Regions from separate parts of the Streptomyces sp. NPDC005576 genome, predicted to be linked through region 2. Evidence: riboswitches for the same ligand, from Rfam matches in the RefSeq annotation. Region 2 holds a riboswitch; the other holds the start of a gene.
The links. A riboswitch is a leader RNA that binds a small molecule or an ion and turns the genes downstream of it on or off. The one in region 2 is predicted to bind thiamine pyrophosphate.
Positions count from the first base shown of each region.

Region 1: linked by a shared signal. The riboswitch ahead of thiC (phosphomethylpyrimidine synthase ThiC) and the one ahead of thiO (glycine oxidase ThiO) in region 2 are both predicted to bind thiamine pyrophosphate.

Region 1 covers NZ_JBIAJC010000010.1:169,025-176,188, forward strand. Annotated here, with positions in the region: gene ACFYPN_RS19580 (cupin domain-containing protein) at 1-17, shown strand, start outside; gene ACFYPN_RS19585 (DUF5326 family protein) at 210-431, shown strand; gene ACFYPN_RS19590 (helix-turn-helix domain-containing protein) at 880-1,650, shown strand; gene ACFYPN_RS19595 (SsgA family sporulation/cell division regulator) at 1,752-2,189, shown strand; gene ACFYPN_RS19600 (YibE/F family protein) at 2,226-3,557, opposite strand; TPP riboswitch at 3,629-3,761, shown strand; gene thiC (phosphomethylpyrimidine synthase ThiC) at 3,754-5,544, shown strand; gene ACFYPN_RS19610 (MFS transporter) at 5,706-6,956, shown strand; gene ACFYPN_RS19615 (hypothetical protein) at 7,031-7,164, opposite strand, start outside.
Region 2 covers NZ_JBIAJC010000001.1:352,874-360,037, reverse strand. Annotated here, with positions in the region: gene ACFYPN_RS01620 (hypothetical protein) at 1-114, opposite strand, end outside; gene metF (methylenetetrahydrofolate reductase [NAD(P)H]) at 167-1,084, opposite strand; gene thiE (thiamine phosphate synthase) at 1,202-1,846, opposite strand; gene ACFYPN_RS01605 (Rv2175c family DNA-binding protein) at 1,925-2,290, opposite strand; gene ACFYPN_RS01600 (NAD(P)/FAD-dependent oxidoreductase) at 2,425-3,666, opposite strand; TPP riboswitch at 3,771-3,882, shown strand; gene thiO (glycine oxidase ThiO) at 3,880-5,124, shown strand; gene thiS (sulfur carrier protein ThiS) at 5,121-5,387, shown strand; gene ACFYPN_RS01585 (thiazole synthase) at 5,390-6,184, shown strand; gene pknB (Stk1 family PASTA domain-containing Ser/Thr kinase) at 6,295-7,164, shown strand, end outside.

The DNA.
Region 1 (7,164 bases), on a different contig from region 2:
CCCCGGCGGAAGCCTGATCCGAAGGCCCAGGCCCTACCTGATCCGAAGGCCCAGGCCCTAGGGGATCGATCAGGGAATTCCGGGGGGTACGGACCGCCCGTGGCCACCGCCTCCGCTCTAGCATCGGTATCGGTAACCGGGAGGTCGGGGACCAGGACCGGGGACCCCCGGCTCTACGGGGCAGGGACATGAGAGACGAGGTAGGGACGATGGCGGTCCGGGAGATATTCGCGGGAATGCCCTGGTGGGTGAAGTGGATCGCGGTGCCGGTGATCGCGATCGCCGTGTTCGGCGGACTGATCGCCAGCGTGGTGACCTTCGTGGTCACGCTGCTCTTCAAGGTGTTGCTCTTCGTCATCCTCGTCGGCGGGCTGATCTTCGTCGTGCGGAGGTTCTTCACGTCCTCCTCGGACTCCCGGAGCGACTGGTAGGCGTCGACGCCCGGGCGCGGACCGTCCCCGGGCGCGGACCGAGCAGCGCCCGGACCGCCCAGTGCCTGGACCGTCCGCGTACGGACCGTTCCGCGTACGGACCTCAGCGCCTGGGGAAAACCCCTGCAGGCCCACGCGCGCCCACGCAAGGTCCCCACCCACGCACGATCCCCACGCAAGGCCACCCGAAAAGCGTCGCGCCCCGCAGGATGGTCACGGAGCGTCGCGTGGATTAGCCCGGCAGAGCTAAGCGGGGCCCGAAACCGCCCCACGAATGGCCCCGGCGGCTACAGTGACGCTTCGCTGCCGCCGCCTGGTAAGTACTGTCCGTCACCATCCTGACCCATGGTTCCGCGACAGTCGAGTGTGCGCCCCGGGCTCGCGGCACGCCCGTGGGGGCGGCCTCCACGGGAGGGCTGACCGCCCGTCACCATGCCTGGGGGTGACCGTGACCACGGCATCGACCACCACTGTCCCGACGCTGATCGGTTCGGTCCAGCGGGCCCTGAGACTGCTGGAGGCGGTGGGCGCCCATCAGGCCGGCGCTCCCGCCAAGCAGTTGGCGCGGGAGGCGGGGCTGCCCCTGCCGACCACCTATCACCTGCTGCGCACCCTGGCCCACGAGGGTTATCTCCGCCGGGAGAACGGTGTCTTCGTCCTCGGCGCCGCCGCCGAGCGGATGTCCGGCCTGGCGGCCGAGGAGAGCAGGCGCGGCAGGCTCAACGACTCCCTCGTGCGGTGGTGCGACGAGTTGGGGGCCCCGGTGTACTGCGCGGTCTACCGTGAGGGAGAGATCGAGCTGGTCGCCGTGGCGGACTCCGCCGAGACGCCGGCCGTGGACGAGTGGGCCCCCTTCGCGGAGACCGGCCACGCGCACGCCCTGGGTCAGTGCCTCCTCGGTCAGCTCGACGAGGAGTCACGTGAGGACCATCTGCTCCGCCATCCGGTGCGTCCGCTGACCCGTTACTCAGTGCGAGATGGGCCGGTCCTACTTGAGCGATTGCGTTCGATGGAGCGTATGAAACCTGTCATTGAGCGACAGGAGTACGCACTGGGAACCGTCTGTGCCGCCATCCCCATCACCGCAGGTTCGGTCGTCGCCGCGATGGCCATTTCTCTACCCCTGGACCGACAGGACCAGTTGCTCCCCGCAGTCGAACAACTACGTGCCGAAGTGGCACGGCTCTTGCGTTCGTTCGTGTTCTCTATCAGTATCTGAAAAATCACTCCTTGTGATCTGCTATCGCGTGCACCACGATGGCGTCAATAGGGCCACGGGGGATCATTCCTGGCCAGATTCATCTACTGCGGGGTTGAACGATGCGCGAGTCGGTTCAAGCAGAGGTCATGATGAGTTTCCTCGTCTCGGAGGAGCTCTCGTTCCGTATTCCGGTGGAGCTCCGGTACGAGGTGAGCGATCCGTACGCGATCCGGATGACCTTCCATCTGCCGGGTGACGCCCCTGTCACCTGGGCTTTTGGTCGTGAGCTCCTGCTCGACGGCCTCAACAGCCCAAGCGGCGACGGCGATGTGCACATCGGCCCGACCGAACCCGAGGGCCTCTGTGACGTGCACATCCGGCTCCAGGTCGGTGCGGACCGGGCCTTGTTCCGAGCCGGGACGGCACCGCTCGTCGCGTTCCTCGACCGGACGGACAAGCTGGTGCCACTGGGGCAGGAGCACACGCAGGGTGACTTCGACGGGAATCTCGAAGAGGCGCTCGGCAGGATCCTCGCCGAGGAGCAGAACGCGGGCTGACAGGCTGTCAGCCCGTCAGCTTTTGGGTCCTCGCGCTCATGCCTTGCGGCGGCGGCCCCTCCCGGTCCGTACGGGTGCAGGAGCTTTGGCTTCCGCGCCGAGCCCTGTGCGGTCCGCGGACACCACCAGAGCGGCGAGCACCGTCGTGACGGGCACCGAGGCGACCAGTCCGATCGAGCCGACGAGAGTGCGGACGATCTCCGCCGCCACCAGCTCACTGTTGGCGACCGTGCCCACGCTGCTCTGCGCGATGGAGAACAGCAGCAGCAGTGGCAGCGCCGCGCCCGCGTAGGCGAGCACCAGGGTGTTGACCACCGAGGCGATGTGGTCGCGCCCGATCCTGATGCCCGCCCGGTAGAGCCCGCGCGCCCCCGTGGCCGGGTTCGCCTGGTGCAGCTCCCACACCGCCGACGTCTGTGTGACCGTCACGTCGTCCAGGACCCCGAGCGAACCGATGATGACACCGGCCAGCAGCAGGCCGCTCATGTCGATGTCCGGATAGAGGCCGTGGATGAGGCCGGTGTTGTCGTCGGTGTTGCCGGTCAGCCCCGCCCAGTCGATGAAGACCGAGCCCAGCAGCCCGATCAGTACCAGCGAGATCAGCGTGCCGATGACCGCCACCGAGGTGCGGGCGGTCACTCCGTGGCAGGTGTACAGCGCGATGAGCATGATCGCGCTGGCCCCGACCACCGCCACGAGCAGCGGGTTGGACCCCTGCAGGATCGCCGGGAGGATGAACAGCGTCAGCACGGCGAAGGACACCGCGAGCGCCACGAGCGCCATCACCCCGCGCAGCCGCCCCACCACCACCACGGCGACGGCGAAGAGTCCCGCCAGCAGCGCCATCGGAAGCTTCCGGTCCACATCGGTCACCGAGTACTGCAGATCGTGCGGAGCGTCCGGCGCGTAGGCGAGCACGACGCCCTGGCCCTCGCTCAACTGCCGTGACGCGTCCGGCTGGATGATCTCGGCGAACCTGCGTCCCTCGTCCTTGCCGCTGGTCACCTCGATGGTGGCCTTCTTGCAGTCGCCGGTCTCCCCGGCCGCGCCGGCCGGGCCGGAGCCCGTCGACGCACCGCCCGTGGCGGGGACCTGGGCCGCGTTGACGTCCGCGCAGTTCACCCGGTCCACCCGCACCACCTCTCCCTGCTCGGTCTGCCGGTCGAAGCCCACACCGGTCCGCTCGTGGGCGGGTGTTCCGCCGGGCCAGAGCACCACCAGGCCGACGACCACCGCCGCCGCGAAGGGGATCAGCACACAGGCGATGACCTTCCGCAGATGGGTGGAGACGGGCGCCGCGGGGCCATGGCTGTGGGTATGGCCGTGCGAGGGGTCCTGGGGTTCGGGCCGGTCCTGGGAGGAGTTCACCGGGCGATCATCCCAACTGCGGCGGAGGCCCCCTGTTCAGCACGGCCGGGCGGGCGCTAGCGTGGTGGCACCTTTGCACACGCGGGAGCTCGGAGCACCGGGCTGAGAGGGCGCTGACCTCGTGAATCCTCACGGGACAGGCTGCGCCGACCGCCGAACCTGTTACCGGGTAATGCCGGCGTAGGGAGTAGGTCTCATGACCACATCGGACGCACGCACGCCTGCCTCCACGACGAACGAGAGCGTCGGGGCGAGCAAGTCCATCGGCTGGCACAAGGGATACGTCGAGGGCTCGCGCCCCGGCCTCCGGGTGCCGGTCCGTCAGGTGCACCTGACCAACGGCAAGGACGTGACGCTCTACGACACGTCCGGTCCGTACACCGATTCCGCGGTCACGACCGACGTCCGCCGGGGCCTCGCCTCCGTGCGCGGCGGCTGGATCGAGGACCGGGGCGACACCGAGGAGTACGAGGGGCGCCCGGTCCGTCCGGAGGACGACGGCCGCCCGCCCGCCTCCCGCGACGGCCTGCGCAACCTCGACGCGGTCTTCCCCGGCGGCGCGCGCAGGCCCCGGCGCAGCCGCGACGGACGCCCCGTCACCCAGCTCGCCTACGCGCGGCGCGGGGAGATCACCCCCGAGATGGAGTACGTCGCGATCCGGGAGAACGTCGCCCCGGAGGTCGTCGTCGAGGAGATCGCGGCCGGCCGGGCGGTGCTGCCGGCCAATGTGAACCACCCGGAGATCGAGCCGATGATCATCGGCAAGCGGTTTCTGGTGAAGGTGAACGCGAACATCGGCAACTCGGCCGTGGCCTCCTCCATCGAGGAGGAGGTGGACAAGATGACCTGGGCGACCCGGTGGGGCGCCGACACGGTCATGGACCTGTCCACCGGCCGCAACATCCACACCACCCGCGAGTGGGTCCTCCGCAACTCCCCCGTGCCCATCGGTACCGTCCCGCTCTACCAGGCACTCGAAAAGGTGGACGGCCGGGCGGAGGAGCTGACCTGGGAGATCTACCGGGACACGGTCGTCGAACAGGCCGAGCAGGGCGTGGACTACATGACGGTGCACGCCGGGGTGCGCCTTCCGTACGTCCCCCTCACCGCGCGCCGGAAGACGGGCATCGTCTCCCGGGGCGGCTCGATCATGGCGGCCTGGTGCCTCGCGCACCACAAGGAATCGTTCCTCTACGAGAACTTCGAGGAGCTCTGCGAACTCCTCGCGACGTACGACGTGACGTACTCGCTCGGGGACGGACTGCGGCCGGGGTCCATCGCCGACGCCAATGACGAGGCCCAGTTCGCCGAGTTGCGCACCCTCGGCGAGCTGAACTCGATCGCCAAACGGTACGGCGTGCAGACGATGATCGAGGGGCCGGGGCACGTCCCGATGCACAAGATCAAGGAGAACATCGACCTCCAGCAGGAGATCTGCGAGGAGGCGCCGTTCTACACCCTCGGCCCGCTGACCACCGACGTCGCACCGGCGTACGACCACATCACCTCCGGTATCGGAGCGGCGATGATCGCCTGGTGGGGCACGGCGATGCTCTGCTACGTGACCCCCAAGGAGCATTTGGGGCTGCCCGACCGGGACGACGTGAAGACCGGGGTCATCACCTACAAGATCGCGGCCCACGCAGCCGACCTGGCCAAGGGGCACCCGGGTGCGCAGGACTGGGACGACGCGCTGTCGGACGCACGGTTCGAGTTCCGCTGGGAGGACCAGTTCAACCTGGCGCTCGACCCGGACACCGCACGCGCCTTCCACGACGAGACGCTGCCCGCCGAACCGGCCAAGACGGCGCACTTCTGCTCGATGTGCGGACCCAAGTTCTGCTCGATGAAGATCAGCAGAAGCATCACCGAGCAGTTCGGCGGCGAGGAGGCCGCCACCCCGGAGGAGATCGAGGCCGGGATGCTGGAGAAGTCGAAGGAGTTCGCGGCCTCGGGCAGCCGCGTCTACCTTCCGCTCGCGGACTGAACCGTCGGAGGGCCGCCCGGCACCCCCGGTGAGGAGGGCGGGCGGCGGCTTCTCGGGGCGCCCACGGTCACCCGGCGATGGCCGGGACGGGTCGGGAGGCGGTGGGACGGGTGTGCGCGCCCCGGGTGGTGTCCGGTGGACACCCCCTGGGGTGACCCGTCATGACACCTTCCCCGGCCCGGTTACCCCTCCGGCGGAACCGACGGTTCGCCCTGCTCGTCGCCGCCCGGTTCGTCTCGATCCTGGGCAACGGATTCGCCCGGGTGGCACTGGCCTTCGCGGTGCTGGCACTGTCCGGGAGCGGTCCCGGCCGGCTCTCCCTGGTGCTGGCCTGCCAAGCCCTGCCGCAACTGGTCTTCGTCCTGGTCGGAGGGGTGGTCGCGGACCGGACGTCGCGGTCCCGGCTGATGGTGCTGGCCGATGTCGCCGGCGCCGCCGCCTACGCCGGTCTGGCCGCGATGGTGCTGACCGGCCACGCCCCCCTGGGGGCGATGTGCGTGTTGGCGGTGCTGACCGGTACGGCCACCGCGATGTTCGCGCCGGCCATGGACGGGGTGGTCCCGCTCGTGGTCCCCGCCGACCGCCTCCAGGAGGCCAACGGGCTGCTGCGCGTCGGTTCCCACGGGGCGTTGCTGCTGGGCCTCGCCCTGTCCGGAGTCACCGTCGCGTTCGTCGGCGCGGGGTGGGCGCTCGCGCTGAACGCCGCTTCCTTCGTCGTCAGCGCGGCGCTGACGGGTGGGCTGCGCCTGGCCGGCCGGCCGCGCGGAGGTTCCTCCGGGTGGACCGATCTGCGCGAGGGCTGGACGGCGTTCGCCGGCCGGCAGTGGCTCTGGGCGGTCGTGGCGCAGTACACCTTCGTGGTGGCCGCGCTCAACGCCACGCTGGGCGTGCTCGGTCCGCTGGTGGCGGAGGAGGAGTTCGGCGGTGCGCGGGCCTGGTCGGTCCTGGTGGCCGCCCAGGCGCTGGGCATGATCGCCGGGGCCGGGGCGTCGGCCCGTCTGCGGGTGGGGCGCCCCGTCCTCGTCGCGGTCCTCGCGACCTTTCCCCTCGCCGCTCCCCTCGCGCTCCTCGGCGCTCACGCGCCGCTCGCCGTGATCGCGGCGGCCATGTTCTGCGCGGGGGTGGCGGGTGACGTCTTCGCCGTGCTGTGGTCCACGACCGTGCAGCGGGAGATCCCGGAGGACACCCTTTCGAGGGTGAGTTCGTACGACCTCTTCGGTTCGCTCGCCTTCGCCCCGCTCGGGCTGCTGGTCGCGGGTCCGGTCGCGGCCGCGGTGGGACCGGGACCGGCGTTGTACGGCTGCGCGGTTCTGGTGGTGCTGGCCACCGCGGGAGCTCTGCTCTCGCCCCAGGTACGAGGGTTGAGGGCGTCGGGTCCCCAGGGGCAGGTGGCGGTGGCCGAGGCGGGCTGAACCGGAGGCGGGATGCGGTGCGGCGCCCCGGTCGCCAGGTTCCCGCGGCCCGGCCGCTCATGGCCGGACGCCGGCTATCCGTCTTTCGGACCGCCGGAGCCCGCACCGCCGGAGCCCGGACTCGGAGAGCCGGGGCTGTCGAAGCCGGGGCTGTCGAAGTCCGGGCTGCTGAAATCCGGGCTGGTGAAGGAGGGCCGAGGGCTCTGGC
Region 2 (7,164 bases):
TCCGGAGAAGGCGAGGAGCCTCCAGCGCAGCCGTGCCTTGTACTGCAGAAGCACTTCCCCCAGCAGCCACAACGCCACCACGCCGAAAGCGATGTAGAGGACCGTCCAGCCCACGCCCGCCCCCTTCTACGGCCACCGCCGCCGGATCGGTGGCGGGTACGGCCGGTCACGACTGCTTGTGCAGTCCGAGATTTTCGTAGATTTCGAGCGTTGCCGTCGAGTTGTTGAGCGTGATGAAGTGCAATCCGGGCACACCTTCGGACAGCAGCTCCGCGCAGAACTCCGTTGCGAACTCGATGCCAATGGAGCGTACAGCCGCGGGATCGTCCCTGACCGCGTGGATGCGCTCTTCGAGGGCCCTGGGCACTGCCGCGTTGCTCAGCTGGGGGAATCTTTCGAGCTGTCTGACGCTGGTGACCGGCATGACCTCCGGAATGATGGGGGTGTCGCAACCCGCGGCGACCACACGATCACGCATCCGGAGGTAGTCGCCGGGTTCGAAGAACATCTGGGTGATGGCGTAGTCGGCCCCGGCCCTGCACTTGTCCACGAAGTGACGGGTGTCCGTTTCCCAGTCGGACGACCGCGGGTGCATTTCGGGGAACGCGGCGACCCCCACGCAGAAATCGCCCGACTCCTTGATGAGCCGCACCAGGTCGGCGGCGTACCGCACGCCCTCCGGGTGCTCGACCCACTCGCCCATCGGGTCGCCCGGCGGGTCTCCGCGCACGGCGAGGATGTTCCTGATCCCCGCGTCGGCGTACTGGCCGATCATGTTGCGCAGCTCCGCGACGGAGTGGTTGACCGCGGTGAGGTGCGCGACGGGGGTGAGGGTGCTGTCGGCGGCGATCTGCTGGGTCGCCCGGACCGTGCCCGCCCGGGTGGTGCCCCCGGCTCCGTACGTCACGGAGACGAAGCTGGGCCCCACGGCCTCGACCCGGCGCAACGCGTTCCAGAGGTTGCGCTCGCCCTTCTCGGTCTTGGGTGCCCAGAACTCGAAGGAGTACGACGTCTTGCCGGACGCGAGCAGGTCGCGCACGGTGCGTGCGCGGTCCGTCCGGGTGGAGGAGGTGCCAAGGGCCATACCGCGAGGTTAACCAGGGACCGGCCGTCACCCAACCAGAGCGGGATATTTGTCCGTATTGCAGTGAATACCGTCCACGCCTCGGACAGCCCGCCGGGACACCCGGCCGGGCGGGTGTCAGCGCTCGCGGATCCGCTTCGCCAGGCCGGCGGCGGCCGCGGCCGGGTCGTCGGCCTCGGTGAGCGCGCGGACCACCACGACGCGCCGGGCCCCGGCGTCCAGCACCTCGTCGAGATTGCCCGCGTCGATGCCGCCGATGGCGAACCACGGGCGGTGCCCGCCGAGGGAGGCGGCGTACCGCACCAGACCGAGGCCGGGCGCGTGGCGGCCGGGCTTGGTCGGGGTGGGCCAGCAGGGGCCGGTGCAGAAGTAGTCGACGCCGGGCTGTGCGACGGCCGCGTCCACTTCGGACTCGGCGTGGGTGGAGCGGCCGATCAGCGGAGGCTCGCCGATGATCGCGCGGGCCGCGGGGACCGGCAGGTCGCCCTGGCCGAGGTGGAGCACGTCGGCGCCGGAGGCGTGGGCGATGTCGGCGCGGTCGTTGACGGCGAGGAGTGTGCCGTGGCGGGCGCAGGCGTCCCGGAACACCTGGAGGTGCTCCAGCTCCTCCGCGGCTTCCATGCCCTTGTCGCGCAACTGGACGATGTCCACTCCGGAGCCGAGCACCGCGTCGAGGAATTCGGGGAGGTCCCCCTGGCGCCTGCGGGCGTCCGTGCAGAGGTAGAGACGGGCGTCGGTGAGCAGGTGGCGCGGCGTGGGCATCAAGGTTCCCCCCAGGTGGGTCACGTGGTCGCGGGCCGCGGGAAGCACGGCCCGCGACCACGTGTGCGGTCGTCTCGGTCAGACGGCGAGCGCCTGGGCGCGGCGCTTCACCTCCGTCCCGCGATTCTCGCTCAGCGCCTGCGCGGGGGTGCCGGGCAGGCTCGGGTCGGGGGTGAAGAGCCACTCCAGCATCTCTTCGTCGGAATAGCCGTCGTCCCTCAGGAGGGTCAGGGTCCCCGCGAGGCCCTTGACCACCTTGTCGCCGTCGATGAAGGCGGCAGGCACCTGGAGCGTCCGGTTCTCACCGCGGCGCACCGCGATCAGCTGGCCTTCCTTGACCAGCTGCCGCACGCGCGTCACCTCGACGTCGAGGAGTTCCGCGATGTCGGGGAGGTGGAGCCAGGCGGGGACGAGAGCATCGATCTTTGCGTCAATCCGGTTCACGAGGACAAGCGTGCCATCTGGGACCGACAGCTGGAAGCCGGGCCGACCGTACGGACCACGTCGCAGGGCGTCCCCGCAGGTCGCGCCCGGGTTCGGAGCGGCCCGGCCGGGCGCGCACGACCCCGCGCCGGGGCTCAGCGGACGGCGGACTTCAGGGGTACGGCCGGGTCGGCGGCCCGCTCGGGGTCGAGGGTCCGGCCGGAGGTGACGAGCTTGCGCCCCTGGGTGAGATCGCGCGGACGGCCGACCGCCAGCAGGGCGACGAGCGCGCCGTCGCGCAGCCAGAGCACGGTCCACTCCTCGTCGGCGGGGTCGCCGCGCCACAGCAGGGTGTCGGCGTCCGCGTGGTGCCCGGCGTACTGGACGAAGCGGCCGAACTGCTCGGACCAGAAGTACGGCACCGGGTCGTACGGCTCCGGTTCTGCGGCCTTTGCCCCTCCCGTCCGTGCGATGCCCGCCGCGACGGTGCGCGGGCCCTGGAGCGCGTTGTCCCAGTGGTGGACCAGGAGACGTGCGCCGTAGCGCGCGGAGGGGTACGAGGCGCAGTCCCCGACCGCGTACACCCCGGGCGCGGAGGTGCGCAGGGCGGCGTCCGCGATGACCGATCCGTCCGGGCCGAGCGCGACGCCCGAGCCGGCGAGCCAGCCGCTGGCGGGGCGGGCGCCGATGCCGACGACCACCGCGCCGGCCGGGAGCCGGCGTCCGTCGGCCAGGATCACGGCGCCGGGTTCGACGCGGTCGACCCGGGCGCCGGTGAGGAGCGTGGCACCGGCGTGCGCGTACCAGTCGGCCATGGGTGCGGTGACCTCGGCGGGCAGCACCCCGGCGAGCGGGCGGGCGGCGGCCTCCACGACGGTGACCGCGCAGCCGGCCGCACGGGCGGCGGTGGCGAACTCGGCGCCGATCCAGCCCGCGCCGACCACGACGACGTCGTGGCGCCCGGCGAGGACGGGCCGCAGCCGCTCGGCGTCGTCCAGGGTGCGCAGCAGGTGGACGCCGGGAACCCCTTCGGAGCCGGGCAGCGTCAGCGGTTCGGCCCCGGTCGCGAGGACCAGCACGTCGTACGGCACCGGGCCGTCCGGGGTGTCCACCTCCCGGTCGGCGGGGCGCAGGCCGTCCACGGGGAGCCCGAGGCGCAGACGGACGTCGAGCGCCTTGAAGTCGATGCCGAACGCGGAGTGTTCGGCGGTGCCGAGCAGGACGGCCTTGGAGAGCGGCGGCCGGTCGTAGGGCTGGTGGGGCTCCGCGCCGATCAGGGTGACGGGCCCGGTGTACCCCTCGTCCCGCAGTGCCACGGCGGTCCGCACGCCCGCCATGCCCGCTCCGACGATGACGACGCCGTGCTCCGGCGCCCGCTGGTCGCTCTCTTCGCTCACGTACCCACCCTAAGCACCTGACGCTCCATCACGTCACGGGGTCCGGTGCCCTCCGCGGCGGCTCCTTCGTACCGCGCGGGCGGCGGGGTCTAGGGTGGCTGCGCGAAGACACTCGCGGGAGCCCGGACGAACCGGGCTGAGAGGGAGGCTGGCGGCCTCCGACCGTACGAACCTGATCCGGGTCATGCCGGCGAAGGGAGGGGCTGGACACCCATGCGTGCATCACAGGAATCGTCCTCCGCCGCGAGCGGGGGCACCACGGGCGGGGGCACGGGAGACGCGGGCCGCCGGGGGCCCGCGTACGACGTGCTCGTCGTCGGGGGCGGCATCATCGGCCTGGTCACCGCCTGGCGGGCGGCGCAGGCGGGACTGCGGACGGCGGTCGCCGATCCGGAACCGGGCGGCGGGGCCGCGCGGGTCGCGGCCGGGATGCTGGCCGCCGTCACCGAACTCCACTACGGCGAGCAGATGCTGCTCGGGCTCAACCTCGCCTCCGCCGCCCGCTACCCGGATTTCGTGGCGGAGCTGGAGGCGGCGAGCGGCCGGGACACCGGCTTCCGCGCCTGCGGCACCCTCGCGGTGGCGCTCGACTCCGACGACCGGGCGCACCTGCGCGAACTGCACGCCCTCCAGGAGCGGTCCGGGCTCGACTCGCAGTGGCTGTCGGGGCGCGAGTGCCGGCGGCTGGAACCGATGCTGGCGCCGGGTGTGCGGGGCGGGCTGCGGGTCGACGGCGACCATCAGGTCGACCCGCGCCGGCTGGCGACCGCGCTGCTGACGGCCTGCGAGCGGGCCGGGGTGGTCTTCCACCGCAGCCCCTGCGAGCGGCTGGAGGTCGCGCGCGGCCGGGCGGCCGGGGCGCTGCTCGCGGACGGCACCGCGGTCTCGGCCGGCCAGGTCGTGCTGGCCGCCGGCAGCCTCAGCGGCCGGCTCGCGGGGCTGCCGGAGGGCGTCGCCCCGCCGGTGCGCCCGGTGAAGGGCCAGGTGCTGCGGCTGACCGTGCCGCGTGCGTACGCCCCCTTCCTCAGCCGGACGGTGCGCGCGGTGGTGCGGGGTCAGGACCTGTACCTCGTCCCGCGCGAGAACGGCGAGCTGGTCGTCGGTGCGACGAGCGAGGAGATGGGCTGGGACACCACGGTGACGGCCGGCGGGGTGTACGAGCTGCTGCGCGACGCCCACGAGCTGGTGCCGGGCATCACCGAGCTGCCGCTCACCGAGACCCTGGCCGGGCTGCGTCCCGCCACCCCGGACAACGCGCCGGTGCTCGGCCCGACCGCCCTGCCGGGGCTGCTGGTCGCCACCGGCCACCACCGCAACGGGGTGCTGCTGACCCCCGTCACCGGCGACGCCATGGCGCACGCGCTGACCACCGGCGAACTGCCCGAGGTGGCCCGCCCGTTCGCGCCGGGCCGCTTCACCACCCCCGTCGCCCCCGCACGCGAGGAGCAGTACGCATGACCGATCCGGCCGTCCCGACCGACCTGACCGATCCGACCGGCCTGACCGCCCCGACGGCCAGAGTGCCCGTCTCCGTCAACGGTGACCCGCGCGAGCTCCCGCCCGGGACCACCCTGGGCACCCTCGTGGCGTCCCTGACCCGCGCGTCCTCGGGGGTCGCCGCCGCCGTCAACGAGAGTGTGGTGCCGCGCTCGGCCTGGCACACCACCGCCCTCGCCGGGGGCGACCGCGTCGAGGTCCTCACCGCCGTACAGGGAGGCTGACCATGTCCGACGACCTCTTCCGCCTGGGCGGACTGGAGTTCTCTTCCCGGCTGATCATGGGCACCGGCGGCGCCCCCAGCCTGGACGTGCTGGAGCGGGCGCTCATCGCCTCCGGCACCGAGCTGACCACCGTCGCGATGCGGAGGCTGGACCCGACCGTGCGGGGTTCGGTCCTCTCCGTGCTGGAGCGCCTCTCCATCCGGGTACTGCCCAACACGGCGGGCTGCTTCACCGCGGGTGAGGCGGTGCTGACCGCCCGGCTGGCCCGCGAGGCCCTCGGTACGGAGTGGGTCAAGCTGGAGGTGGTGGCCGACGAGCGGACCCTGCTGCCGGACCCGGTCGAGCTGCTGGACGCGGCGGAGATCCTCGTCGACGACGGGTTCACCGTGCTCCCCTACACCAACGACGACCCGGTCCTCGCGCGGAAGCTGGAGGACGTGGGCTGCGCGGCGGTCATGCCGCTCGGCTCCCCCATCGGCTCCGGTCTCGGTATCCGCAACCCGCACAACTTCGAGCTGATCGTGGAGCGGGCCGGGGTCCCGGTGATCCTGGACGCCGGGGCGGGCACCGCCTCGGACGCGGCACTGGCGATGGAACTGGGGTGCGCGGCCGTGATGCTCGCCTCGGCGGTGACCCGGGCGCAGGAGCCGGAGCTGATGGCGTCGGCGATGCGGCACGCGGTGGACGGCGGGCGTCTCGCCCGGCGGGCGGGCCGCATCCCCCGCCGCCACTTCGCCGAGGCCTCCTCCCCGGTGGCGGGACGCGCGGTCCTGGACCCGGAGCGCCCGGCGTTCTGACCCTCCGGCGCGGGGAACGCGGACCCCGGTTGTCACGGCTCGGCTGCGATACGGCCCCGGGCCCGCTCCGGGGCGCCCGGGGCGCCGGCGGCGCCTCGTAGACTCGTCCGGTGGACACCACCCTCCAGGACCCGCTGCTCGGACGGCTGCTCGACGGCCGCTACCGCGTCGAGGCACGCATCGCGGTGGGCGGGATGGCCACGGTCTACCGGGCCGTGGACATCCGGCTCGACCGGGTGCTCGCCCTCAAGGTGATGCACCCCGCGCTCGCCGCGGACGTCTCCTTCGTCGAACGCTTCATCCGTGAGGCGAAGTCGGTGGCACGCCTCGCGCACCCCAACGTGGTGTCCGTCTTCGACCAGGGCGCCGAGGGCGCCTACGTCTACCTCGCCATGGAGTACGTCGCGGGCTACACGCTCCGTGAGGTGCTGCGGGACCGCGGGGCCCTCCAGCCGCGTGCCGCGCTCGACATCCTGGAGCCGGTGCTGGCCGCGCTGGGCGCCGCGCACCGGGCCGGGTTCGTGCACCGCGACATGAAGCCGGAGAACGTCCTGATAGGGGACGACGGCTGGGTGAAGGTCGCCGACTTCGGGCTCGTCCGCGCGGTCGGCACCGCCACCGACACCACCGGCTCCCTGCTGGGCACGGTGTCCTACCTCGCCCCGGAGCAGATCGAGCACGGCACGGCGGACACCCGCTCGGACGTGTACGCCTGCGGTGTCGTGCTGTACGAGATGCTGACCGGCACCAAGCCGTACACGGGCGAGAACGCCGCGCAGATCATCTACCAGCACCTCCATCAGGACGTCCCGCCGCCGTCCGCCACCGTCCCCGGGCTCTCCCCGGCGCTGGACGCGCTGGTGGCGGCGGCCACCGCGCGCGACGCCCGGGTCCGCGCGCAGGACGCGGTGGTGCTGCTCGCCGCGACCCTCGAAGCGCGGGCCCTCCTCAGCGACGCGGAGCTGGACGCGGTACCGCCG